DNA from 2 places in the Pseudoalteromonas sp. SG41-1 genome. Region 1 is predicted to be linked to the other one. Evidence: predicted binding sites of a transcription regulator. Region 1 holds the regulator's gene; the other holds the start of a gene.
What was found. Region 1 encodes LexA, which represses DNA repair genes until DNA is damaged. Its sites were predicted from a motif close to TACTGTATNNNNATACAGTA; they were not measured.
Positions count from the first base shown of each region.

Region 2: H5203_RS16460 (SulA-like leucine-rich domain-containing protein) is a predicted target of LexA. The motif match lies at 1,656-1,675, and genes of this name have one in related genera.

Region 1 covers NZ_JACJFL010000021.1:19,944-28,835, forward strand. Annotated here, with positions in the region: gene ctaD (cytochrome c oxidase subunit I) at 1-1,566, opposite strand, end outside; gene coxB (cytochrome c oxidase subunit II) at 1,566-2,708, opposite strand; gene lexA (transcriptional repressor LexA) at 3,130-3,747, opposite strand; gene H5203_RS12815 (hypothetical protein) at 3,822-4,616, opposite strand; gene H5203_RS12820 (PaaI family thioesterase) at 4,738-5,181, shown strand; gene H5203_RS12825 (hypothetical protein) at 5,178-5,558, opposite strand; gene H5203_RS12830 (hypothetical protein) at 5,726-6,442, shown strand; gene H5203_RS12835 (endonuclease) at 6,555-7,208, shown strand; gene hmpA (NO-inducible flavohemoprotein) at 7,276-8,457, opposite strand; gene H5203_RS12845 (NnrS family protein) at 8,468-8,892, opposite strand, start outside.
Region 2 covers NZ_JACJFL010000035.1:17,029-21,312, reverse strand. Annotated here, with positions in the region: gene H5203_RS16465 (YchJ family protein) at 691-1,170, opposite strand; gene H5203_RS16460 (SulA-like leucine-rich domain-containing protein) at 1,211-1,645, opposite strand; gene H5203_RS16455 (hypothetical protein) at 2,220-3,113, opposite strand; gene H5203_RS16450 (zinc ribbon domain-containing protein) at 3,113-4,284, opposite strand, start outside.

The DNA.
Region 1 (8,892 bases):
ATAAGGCGCAGGCGATGCCACCTCCCATTCCAAACCCTCAGCACCATCCCACACTTTGGCGGGCACTTTATCGCCGCCTCGTGCACACTTAAATACTACAACCACAAATAACAATTGTGATAAACCAAAAGCAAAGCCACCAATACTAATAATCGCGTTAAAGTCTGCAAATTGCAGTGCGTAGTCAGGAATCCGGCGCGGCATACCGGCCAAACCAACAAAGTGCATAGGGAAAAACAATACATTCACGCTCACTAAAGACAACCAAAAATGCCATTTAGCCAAGGTGATATTGAACATATTTCCCGTCCATTTTGGCAGCCAATAATACGCCCCGGCCATAATTGAAAATATCGCCCCAGTCACTAACACATAATGAAAATGCGCCACCACAAAATAAGTATCATGGTATTGAAAATCAGCAGGAGTAATCGCCAGCATCAACCCAGAGAAACCACCTAAAGTGAATAACACAATAAACGCAATACTAAATAACATAGGCACTTCAAAACTAATCGAACCACGCCACATGGTGGCTACCCAGTTAAATACTTTGACCCCAGTTGGCACCGATATCAGCATAGTTGCATACATAAAAAATAATTCGCCAGCGACAGGCATACCTGTGGTAAACATATGATGCGCCCAAACTATAAAGCTAAGTAAAGCAATCGAAGATGTGGCATATACCATAGAGGCATAACCAAATAATTTTTTACGTGAAAAGGTCGGCACTATAGTCGAGATAATGCCAAAGGCTGGCAGAATCATAATGTACACTTCAGGGTGACCAAAAAACCAAAATATGTGCTGGAACATCACCGGATCACCGCCCCCAGCAGCATCAAAAAAGCTGGTTGCAAAATACTTATCAGTCAATACCATAGTCACAGCACCGGCCAATACCGGCATCACAGCAATCAATAAAAAAGCGGTGATAAGCCATGTCCACACAAACAGCGGCAGCTTCATCCAAGTCATACCTGGCGCACGTAAATTAACGATAGTTACAATCACATTGATTGCGCCCATAATTGAGCTAATACCCATGATGTGAATAGCAAAAACAAATAATGCGGTATTATCGTTACTGTAAGTTGTTGACAGTGGTGCATAAAAAGTCCAGCCAAATGCCGGGCCACCACCTGGCATAAACAGGGATGCCAGTAAAATAATAAAAGCAAAAGGTAAAATCCAAAAGCTCCAATTATTCATCCGTGGTAATGCCATATCTGGTGCGCCAATCATGAGTGGTACCATCCAGTTAGCCAATCCTGTAAAGGCCGGCATAACGGCACCAAATACCATGATCAAGCCATGTACTGTGGTCATTTGATTGAAAAAGTGAGGCTCTACTAACTGTAAGCCAGGTTGAAATAACTCTGCGCGGATCACCATCGCCATGGCGCCACCAATTAAAAACATCGTCAACGAAAAAATTAAATATAAGCTACCGATATCTTTATGGTTAGTAGTATAAAGCCAGCGTTTAAAACCTTTCGCAGGATGATGATGTCCATCATGGTGTGCAGCTTGATCATGTTGTTGCTCTGTTACGCTACTCATTATTTAGCCTCCGAAGTTGCATCAATCGCGGCTTGTATCTGACTCGGTTGAATTACATCCCCAGTGTCATTGCCCCATGCATTACGCTTATAGGTGATCACAGCTGCTAGCTGCTTGATTGATAACTGCTTGTCAAATGCTTGCATAGCGGTACCTGGGCGACCATGAAGCACTACATCAATATGATCTTTAATATCTCCTAATACTACCGGACTGCCTTTGAGCGCCGGGAAAACCCCCGGTAAGCCCATACCTGTTGGTTGGTGACACGCAGCGCAACTGGCCATATAGACTTGCTCGCCGAGTGTCATTAATTCTTCTTTTGGTAATGTTTGATCTAATAATGCAGCATCAGCAATTGCAGCGTTTGCTTTTGCCTGCTTAGCTTCGCTCAGCCAGTTTGCAAATGCTTGCTCAGATTTAGCTTCAACCACCACAGGCATAAAGCCATGATCCTTTCCGCATAGTTCTGCACATTGCCCTCGATAAATGCCCTCTTCATTAATTCTGGTCCAAGTTTCATTGATAAACCCAGGGTTAGCATCTTTTTTCACTGCAAAATCAGGCACCCACCAAGAATGAATAACGTCGTCTGAGGTCATTAAAAATCGTACTTTTTGATTAATTGGCAACACCAAAGGTTTATCAACTTCAAGCAGGTAATTAGGGTTTTTATTTGCAAGATTAGTTATTTCATCTTGAGGTGTAGCAAGCATTGAATAAAACTCAACATCTTCACCCATGTACTCATAATGCCATTTCCATTGAGAACCAGTAATTTTAATCGTGAGATCAGCTTTACTAGCATCTTCCATTGCAATCAAAGTTTTTGTCGCAGGAATTGCCATACCAATTAAAATCACAAACGGGATTGCCGTCCAAAGGATTTCAACTTTAGTACTTTCATGAAATTGGGCTGGTTTTGCCCCTTTAGATTTACGGTGGTGGATCAGTGCCCAAAACATCACGGCGAACACGATGACCCCAATCACACAACATATAATAAATATTGTCATGTGCAGCTGATAAACATCATTACTTATATCTGTTACGCCCTTACGCATATTAAACTGGCTATTAGCCAATACTTGCTGCGGTAGAACAAACAATATAAGCCACAAGGTAGAGCTCAATTTACCCATGTGACGGCTCCTTTAAATGCTATTGCAAAACGCAAAGCGAAAAGGCGGCACAGCTTTATTCGCGCCAATTCGTTATTTTTTATTGTTACTGAATATTAACGCAACCCTAAATTATGCTATTGAGCAAAATTGTTAGACTTTTAAAGTAGCTGTTAACACAGTGTATTAACCAATTAGTTAAAAAATGAACAATTAGCAAGTTTTAAGAGCAATTAAATTCTTTTTTGGTGCATAAATAACAGCTAAAAATCAGCGCGTTATTTTGTAATTAGGGATAATATTAGAGGGCTAAAAGTAGCTGACAAGTAGATTTGATAGGGCTTAGGACGCTATAGCTAAGTATAAAATCTAGCCATTAAAGCGGTAAAAAATTAAATGCACCAAACTTCACCAATTTGGTGCAAAATACAGATCAAAAAATTTACATCCAATCAGCGTTGCGGATCACCCCAACAGCTAACCCTTCAATATTGAAAGATTCATGTTCAAGATCCACTTCAATCGGTGAAAATTCATCGTTTTCAGCATGTAAAAAAACTTTTTTACCTGCTTTTTCAAGGCGTTTTACTGTTACATCGTCATCAACACGGGCAACCACCACTTGGCCATTTTCAGCAACTTGAGTGCTGTGTACTGCCAATAAATCGCCATCCATAATACCAATGTCTTTCATACTCATGCCTTGCACACGCAGTAAAAAATCAGCAGCCGGTTTAAACAAGAGTGGATCTATTTTGCAATGACTTTCAACATGCTGCTCTGCCAAAATAGGCTCACCAGCGGCAACTCTGCCTATTAGAGGTAAACCAAGTTGTTCCGGCTCATCCTCTTCAACTAACTGAATACCTCGACTAGCACCGGGCTTCATTTTAATAACGCCCTTTTTCGCTAATGCCTTTAAATGTTCTTCCGCTGCATTAGCACTTTTAAAACCTAACGTTTGCGCAATCTCAGCACGGGTTGGCGGCATACCGGTATCTTTAATAAAAACTTTAATAAGTTCGAGAATTTGAGCTTGGCGATTCGTTAATGGGCGCATACAACTGGTTTTCCATACAGTACATTTAACTGTGAGTATATACAGTTATCTGAAAATCGCAAATATAAATTGGCTTAAAATCGCGCCGTTAATAACAAGCTCATACTATTTAAACCACTTCCAGAATCAAGCGCAGATCCAAGACCAAACTTTAATGCTACATGTTGATTAAACCAATATTGCGTTTGCAGTTCATAGTTGTCTTTTAGATTTTTCTGATTCCGAATATTGGCAACGACTCCCACTGACCATGCTTGATTTACATAATAAACCGCCTGCCCCTGCACATAACGATAACGCCCTGCCAATTGCTTTAGCTCTAAATCCCAACCTTGATTGCTAACTATATTTGTCCAACGAACATAAGGTGCATAAGTCCATTCAACCGCGACTCTTTCATTATCTTTGCCAAACCACATATCATGGCGCTCTAAGCGACTGTAATATACATTGAACCCTAGTTGTAACTGTTCATTCATTTGCTTACCAACAGCGGCACTCACTAAATAATCAGTATTTTGCCAATAGCTATTATCCTCACAGAGGCGCTGCGCGCTGGCACTAATAACTAATCCTGCGGGACCATAGATGGCAGCATCGGCATTTAAATAGCTAAAATCATCATTAGCAAACCCACCAATAGCATAATTATTGACTTGATTTAAATACGCTTTTAGCTCGTATGGACCAGTCAAAGATTCAAGATCTTGCGCAAAATATCGGTATCGTGCGCCTAAAAAAGATTCATCTAAACCAGCTAAATCGGTAAAACCAATATCGAGTTGATGTTGGGTACTAGCAACAGCCTGCGGCTGAGCAACAAGGCTCATCAATAATATTGCACCACATCCAAATACCTTTACTTTCATCCTTAAGATCCATTAACAGTTAGATAATATAGGTACATTTTATCTATTTTTATGATCTTAACTGTAGGAAAATGTTTAAAAGTGTAGACTGATTTAGTAAATAACTTAGTGAGGTAGACAGATGAGTATTTGGTATCAACCGATCACCCTAGCACAATGTAAGCAACTTGATGACGGCATAAGTGGTCAAGGCACATTGATGAAAACCATGGGCATTGAAATAAGTGAAATAGGCGATGATTATTTAGTAGCAACGATGCCCGCGATCCCAGCTCATCATAACCCTATGGGTATGGTGCATGGCGGCGCAAATGTTGTACTTGCAGAAACGGTGGCGAGTTATGCTGCAAACTTTGCTGTTGATTTTACAAAGTTTTATTGTGTTGGCCAGGAGATCAATGCCAATCATCTAAAAGCATCACGTAATGGTTTATTAACCGCGATAGCAACACCACTACACTTAGGCAAGCGTACATCCGTATGGGAAATAAAAATCACCAATAGTCGTGGAGAACTGTGCTGCGTATCAAGAATGACCGCAGCAATTGTAGAGCGAAAAGGCTAACTTGAAAGTGGATAAATTGTAATTTCAATACCTGCACCAATAGCAGAAATACGCAATAAAGTATCGGCACTGAGCGCTTGATTAAAGCATTTTGGCGAAGTGCCTGATTCAAAGCCAATATCAAAGGTGCGCTTTGAGCATGATAACCACTGCTTTAATGCATTGCGTGAGCAAGATTCAATTAACTCACATAAGTGGTTAATCGCTTTATCTGGTGAGATAACGTCTTCATTAGACTCAATACGTGCTAGTTGACGGTACTCATCTTTATCGTAATGCAAAACCACAGCACTTTTTTTTAAGTCTGCAACTAACAAACTAATATCTTGCTTTGATTCAAGCTCTAGATCTACATTTAAAAATTGAATTTCCGACATTGTTTCATTTTTACCCTGCGTTAATAACAACGCAAACTTTAACCTAATTTTGCGTATATACCAAATCTAGAGTAGCTAGTTTTATTTTGTTGATGCGACAATTTGCCACATTGGCAAACTCAATATAATTTATAGAATACCGCACTAATAACAAACAGGTAGTCACTATGGATAAACGCATTTTTAAACATGCGCGTAAGTTTCACAAATGGTTAGGTTACTTATTAGCGCTACAAATTTTTGCATGGTTACTCGGTGGTTTAATTATGAGTGCTATACCGCTTGAAAAAGTTCACGGTAAACATTTAGCTGCGCGGCAATTAAATAACCCATTCAAACAAGCTGATTATCTAGCCTCAGTTGATAATATCGTTGCACAAATTACTCAACCAAGACAAATTAGTTATAGTCACTTTTTAACAATCCCTACCATTATTGTGAGCAACAGTAACGGTGAGTACAGCTTTAACGGAGTTACTGGCAGTCCTTTGGTAGCACCGAGTAAAGCGCAAATTATTGCCAATGCCCAAGCTCATCTATTAATTAATGCGCAAGTAACAGACGCGATCAAACTAGCTAAAGGTACTCGCGAAGTTGGCTTTAAAGAAAATATTTGGCAAGTAAATTTTGACGATACGTTTAACACCACACTATATTTATCCGCTGATAGTGGCCAAGTTATTACTGTTCGCAGCACAATTTGGCGAATTTTCGATTTTTTCTGGATGTTACACATAATGGACTATGATCAACGTGAAGATTTTAATAACCCATTATTAATTAGTTTTGCAGCCAGTAGCATATTGTTTTGTTTAACTGGCTTTATTTTATTACTACAAAATATCCGTTTTAGAAAACGTACTTCCCGTCGCCCAAGTAGCTAACCTTACCTTAGAGATGAGTTAAAATTCCCACTACATCACACAGTTAAGCGATTTACTTTTTGAATAATCGCTCTAAACTAGCGCTTCCTGTAGTTCACTAAAGTGATTGGATATGCCGCATTTAATTATTGCGCTGGTATTGTGTTGTGTGAGTTTTAACCTTTATGCAGAACAATTCACCAGTTTTTACAGCGCAAAAAAACACCTCATCAAAACCCTTCCTGATAACGCCACCAGCCTCTATTGTGGCTGTAATATTAAACGCCAAGGTAAAAAACTGGTGCCCGACCCAAATGCATGTGGTTATGTGCCTCGCAATGCGGTTACTCGTTCAGGCAAACCAAATGCGCGCGCAACTCGGATTGAGTGGGAACATATTGTGTCTGCATGGGAATTTGGTCACCAGCTACAATGCTGGCAAGATGGCGGCCGAAAAAATTGCATTAAAGTCAGTGCGCAATTTCGGAAAATGGAAGCTGATATAAATAATCTCGCTCCGGCAATTGGTGAAATAAACGCAGACCGCTCTAATTATAGCTTTGGCATGATTGCAGGTAATGCAAGCCAATATGGTCGCTGCCAAGTAAAGGTAGATTTTAAACAGCGTGTGGTAGAGCCGCCCTTTTATGCACGAAAACGCATTGCCGATGCTTATTTTTATATGCAAAAAACCTATGGTTTAAAAATTTCCGACAAGCAACAAAAATTATTTACCGCATGGCAAAACCAAGCTTTAGCAGCGAAAAATAGCAATGCTGTACTTTAAGTAGCCAAAACCATAAAAAAGGCGCATTTCGCGCCTTTTCACTTAAAACCTACATTTAGTTTCGTCATTAAATATCTTGATGTGGGCCAAACACCTCGTAGTGAATACGCTCAGCAGCGACTCCTAATACGAGTAATTGCTGTTTAATTGCAGCCATAAACCCCGTAGGGCCACAGATGTAGAAGTCACCTTCTTCAAGCGGAAGCTGCTCAGCAACAGCACTGACATTCATCAATCCAGTAAACTCAGCTCCCTCGCCACCTTGATTAAACCAAGTGTAGTAATTTAATCGAGTATGCGCCGCGGCTTGCTCCGCCAAAAACTGACTAAATGAATGCTGCAGGATATTTTCACAGGCGTGTAAATAGGTGACCGCTTGATTCGATGTATCACATAATAATGTTTGTAACATTGCCAGCATCGGTGTTTGACCAACGCCCGCAGAAATTAATACCACAGGTTTTTTATTTGCGCGTAAAAAGAAGTCTCCAGCCGGTGGATAAAGCTCCACAACGCTGCCCTCATCAAGTGAGTGCAAATAATTAGATACAATCCCCGCTGCTGGCAATAACTCTTTTTTCACGCTAATACGGTAATTTTCACCATTACTTTGCTGAGAAATAGAGTATTGGCGTATCTCACTATACTGTGCATAAGCTGGTTTTACTTTGATACCTAAATACTGCCCTGGTTTATGAGTCATTACCGCTTTACCATCGACTGGCACTAAAGTAAAACTGGTTACTAACTCTGATTCAGGCTGTTTTTTAGCAATAACAAATGCTCTAGTACCCGACCAGCCACCGTGGTTATTTTTACTGTGCTCGTATAGCGCCGCTTCTTCGGTAATACAAATATCAGCAAGTAGTGCGTAAGCCTCACGCCATGCATATTCAACTTCAGCTGTAAATTGCTCAGGGAGCAATTCTTTTAAAGTGCCAATCAGGTGTCCGCCAACTATTGGATAATGCTCAGGTAAAATATGCATGCTGGTATGCTTATGATTAATGCGTGCCAGCGCCTCTTTTAATACGGCTAAATTATCAATATTTTGAGCATACGCAGCCAAGGCATTAAATAATGCAAATTGCTGACGGCCACTACGTTGATTGGCCATATTAAAAATATCCTGCAGCTCAGGGTTATGACTAAACAGCCGGTTATAAAAATGCTCCGTGACAACGGTGCCCGCCTGCGCCAATAAAGGCGCTGTGCTTTTTACTATTTCAATGGTTTTATCAGATAACATACAACTTCCTTTAACCACGACGCCCATCAACACGACGCCGCGTTAAAATAGGAATACAGTGGAATAAGAACAATAAAAATGCCACGATCCACAGTACAGCACTCAGCTGCCATGAGATGTGTGGCCCAATAACAACAGGTAATAACGAACGAATAATTGCTGCAATAAACACTAAAGCAAACGCCACAGCCATAAAGTGAGGAATAGTTAAAGGGCGGCCAGTATGACCATGAGATACCCGCGTCATCATCGCTAAGATCATCATGCCAATCGTACCTATAGTGATCATATGCAGCGCGTCTTTAAACAAAATAACCGAGCTGTAAAAACTCAGCGCAAGCAATACTAAACCAAGCCCAAGAGCTAGATAGGAGAAGTGCAACGACCATAACAGTGGTACTTTGAGCATTTGATTATTCCACCACAACAATGAGC
Region 2 (4,284 bases), on a different contig from region 1:
TTTTTATGCGTTTTAAATAAATATATTTAATTAAAATTAATAGGTTAGGCTTTGTTTTAATTATTTTAAAAAAATATAAAAATAATAACGATTTATTTTCTAGTTTTTATTATAGTGTTTTTTTGATACTTGAAATTTATTTAACATTTGTTCCTTTATTGTTTTTTGATATGACTAGATCTTAGCATGCTACGGGGCTGGTTCTAACGCAGTATATATATGTTTTATGGATGAGTTAGTTGTTTATAGGTGTTGTTGTGAAGTACTAGAGCATGTTGACCTTTCAGAATTAAAATTTGTTTAATCTAGGAGTGATTTAATCATGACAAGAGGTTTTTAACCTAGTGGGCTCGCTACTGCTACCGCGTTATTCTACTGGCGGAAGTAATCTGAGCTTCGGATAATAAATCTATCTCCAGCGGCTATTTTTCAATGTTAACTGCGTTGAATTTATTTGTAATAGGCATGCTATTGACGCGTAAATTCGCCTTATTTTCCCTGAAAATTTTGGCTGGAGAGTAAAAGTAATATTAGTGCTTTAAATCAATGCGTTAGAAAACACATGAACCAAAATTTAGGTTAAGCAACAAAGAGTTAATCGCACTTAGACAGACCACGTTGGCTTGCGAGTTTTTTGAATTTATGATTATTTATAAATACTTACGGTAAAAACTATACTCTAAGAAAGTGTTACACGCTGTGGCATTTTTTATATTTTTTACCACTACCACACGGGCATTCATCATTGCGGCTAATTTTTATATCTGCAACAGGGAAGATCTCACCATCGAGATAACGCCACTGGCCATCTTCTTTTATGAAGCTTGATTTTTCATGCAGCTGGCAAAACAAGTTTTGATAAAAATAGCTAACACAAAATTCAACACAACCAGTGTATTCTTGCTGGTCTGCACTGATCACAGCTAATTTTATAAAGCGGCAACTATTAGCAAAATCAGCAATTTCTTTGATTGGGTTTGCTGCTTGTTTTTTTTGTGCATAAGTTTGGTAAATATACTTAGCATTTTTTAAGGCATAAGCAACAAAGCGAGAGCGCATTAGTTGCTCTGGGCTTGTTGCTTGTATATTGCCTAAGTGCAATTTTTCACAGCAATCGCTATAGCTTTGTTCGCTGCCACATAAGCAAAGACTGTCAGTGAGTGAGGTCATAAATAAAATACGCTTTATTAAAAAACGGCATTTTAACAGCTTATTGTGCTAATGCTATCTCTGTAGCTTGTTGGGTTTTAGTAAAACAGTATAGTTTTGCACTCGCTTGGTCTAACTTTAATGACAGGTTAGCTATTTGATTGTCTTTCACAATGTCTGTCCAGGTGATCACCGCTGCAAAGTTACCGTTATGTAGTGCTGAATTTAGTACATACTCTAAATTAACCAGATGCTTTTGCCTAATCACTAATAGTTTACTGGTATCAATAGAACATGAATCAAGTAAAGCTTTACTTGGTACGTGATCCGGTGCAATCAGTAACGTCCATGCGTTTTTATTATTGTAATGGTGTAACACCTTTAGAAGTTCAAAAGTTGCAGAGATCTCATCTTCTATCTGAATCAAATTTACTGATGCGCTTAAATTATCTTGTTGATAGCTTTTAACTGTTCTGATGGTAATTGGCTGTAACATAAGTTTCACTCACTGGTTGTTTATACAGTACTCATATACAGTAGTTTATACAGTGTTTGTGTGCAAGTGTTTTTTGCTATCTTTTTGAACGATTTTTAAATTTATTTGTTCTTTCTCATTCGGTTTTGGAATGGTTTGTCACACATCTGGAATAAAGAGCCTTACGTGGCAAGGCTTGTAGGGATGGTGCTGTCGTTCCTTATTTGGGTTTTTCTCATAAGGTTTGGAATTTGGTCTTTAGGCTTAAACTAATTAAAACACCAAACAGAAATTCCAATTGAAAATTTTATACTTTATCTTTTTTGATTTAATACGGTATGCATTGCGGTTGAATGTTGTAGCTTATATTAAAAGAGAGGCCTGAAAGCAAAGCTATCTTACAATAAAAATGTATTAAGGCGGTTATGAGCGAGGAGCGCACGGTTAGACAAACTCGTTATTGGACATTTCCGAGTTAGGACTTTAACTCTACTAAGTGAGCTTAAGATTAATATTTCTATGTTCAAGCTCCTCGTTGAGTTAAAGTTACTCCACTTGAATTAAAGTCGTGAGAGCAATTAGAGGCGTTCATGAGTCAATAATGAGCAATGTCATAGTGATTACGTAGCTCATCGTAAGCGACTTTTGCAGAGTAATGTTTTGTTCCTCGCCTTTGTGCATCAAGGTTTAGCTCTTCAGAATTGAATTGATCGTAATATTTCTTAAACCATTTTCTATCGATATTGTAATTCCACGCGATATTGCTTTTATTGGAATCAACGTATCTAGCTAAAACGGAGTTAAAAATAAAGTTGTTATAGTTGCGTACACAGTTAAGGCATATGGCGTTTGATTCTTGTAAAAAACTTAGGTCTAAATAGATAGGATTTTCAAAGAAGCTTTTGTGCTGTTCTATACCTAATTTTATAGCGTTTTTCGATCCCAATAGGCCTGCCCTGTGAACAATACAGTGTCGTATTTGACATAGTTGCTCAAAACTTTTTATGCATTCAACAAGCTCTTTATGTAGTGGAGAGTCGGTTATAGCAATATTTAGGTAACTCTTAGTTGTATCTCGTATGTTTTTTAAAGAAATGAATGTACATTGCTCAAGTAGAGCTTCTGGTAATAGCTTGGCATTGTGATGCATTGCTGCTGCGTATGTAAGCTGCTGCTCTAAGCACTGCTCATATGAAATCTTGTCAATGAGAATTAACTCTCTTAATAAGCACCTAAAGAATGACTCTACATTTGAAACCATACCTAATAAAAAAAGATTATATAAATGGCTGTCCCTTGTTGCATCAATGTGACCATCTCTATCCAAAGAACCCAATTTGACTAAAAGAGCCTTATTTCTTTTTATGTATATATCAATAGGGGATTCATTTTGAATTGAGTGAGACCTGAATAAGCCAGAAGTATTTAACTGCACCGTTGGTGATTCACCCGATACTTTTATATTTAAGTTTTTTTTGTTTTTAGACATTAGGAAAGAAACTCCTCCATAATTCTAGTTGCTTCTTGAATCACACGAGTAGCTTTTTTTTCCCCCACCCCTTTAGCTTTCCTCAATTCTTGAGCAGGATTTACCTCGAATAAAATATCAGCAATAGTCTCTATTCTTGTTTCCTCTGCTATCTTGTTTTTTAACCAACTAGTTAAAGGTAGCTCATCAATTTTTTTACTAGTGAGCTCTTCAAATGTCGATTTATTTAACAGCTCAGTACCACAGAACATACAAAACCTTTGTTCTTCGCTACTTCTAAGGTTTCCGCAATTAGAACAACTAGGGAGGTTTAGTGATAGGCTATCAATATCTTCTTCAGTAAGAAATTCTGTAAAGCTATTCTTTCTTAAAGGGTGTTTCTCTTTTGGAAGTTGTATTAGTTCAGCAAAGTGAGATGCATAGCCTGCTTTACTTACTTGATAAGCCCCCTCATTGAGAAGTAATGTGAAGTGAGGGATGAATCTTTCGTATGTTCTTAAACCATAACTATTTTTGCCATGCTTCACCGGATTTACCCTGACCAGCAAACCTGTTTCTTCTAACAACCTAATCACCAACTGAATATCTTTAGCTTTTTTCCCATACTCATCTTGTTGTAAAACACCAAGGAAGAATTGCTGTTTTTTGTCTGCAATCGAAATTTTGTTTGCTACGGATATATCAGAAACAATTTTATTTATGAGTTTTTGACCAACAGCTACGTAGTTTTTATATTGTGGCTGTTTGGTTGATAAAGTTTTGAACTCTTTTAGTATTATTTCTGCTTGCTCAGTAATAACAGAGTTCAGTTTACTCTGCATAGTCGTCTTAGTAGATGCATGGAATTGGTTGATAAGATTAATAAATGCTCTTGGTACTCCAAATGAGGCATACATGAAGCATTTCTTTATATCGTCCTTTATATCGGTGCTGTAGCGTTTTGAGTATATCTCCTCGAAAAGCTTTACATATTCATCGTCGGCAATACTTGGCCAACAAGGAACACTTTCCGCATCCTGTCCAATATGAAAGCGAGGGCCAAATTCAGTATTTGGATATACTGAAGCTTTGGGTGAAATTTTCGCTGATTTCAGAGCACGGAATACGTCAAAAAATTCAATCATGTAATCTTTCGTAAGTACCAAAGCTGCATCATCGCAAAGTAAGATCG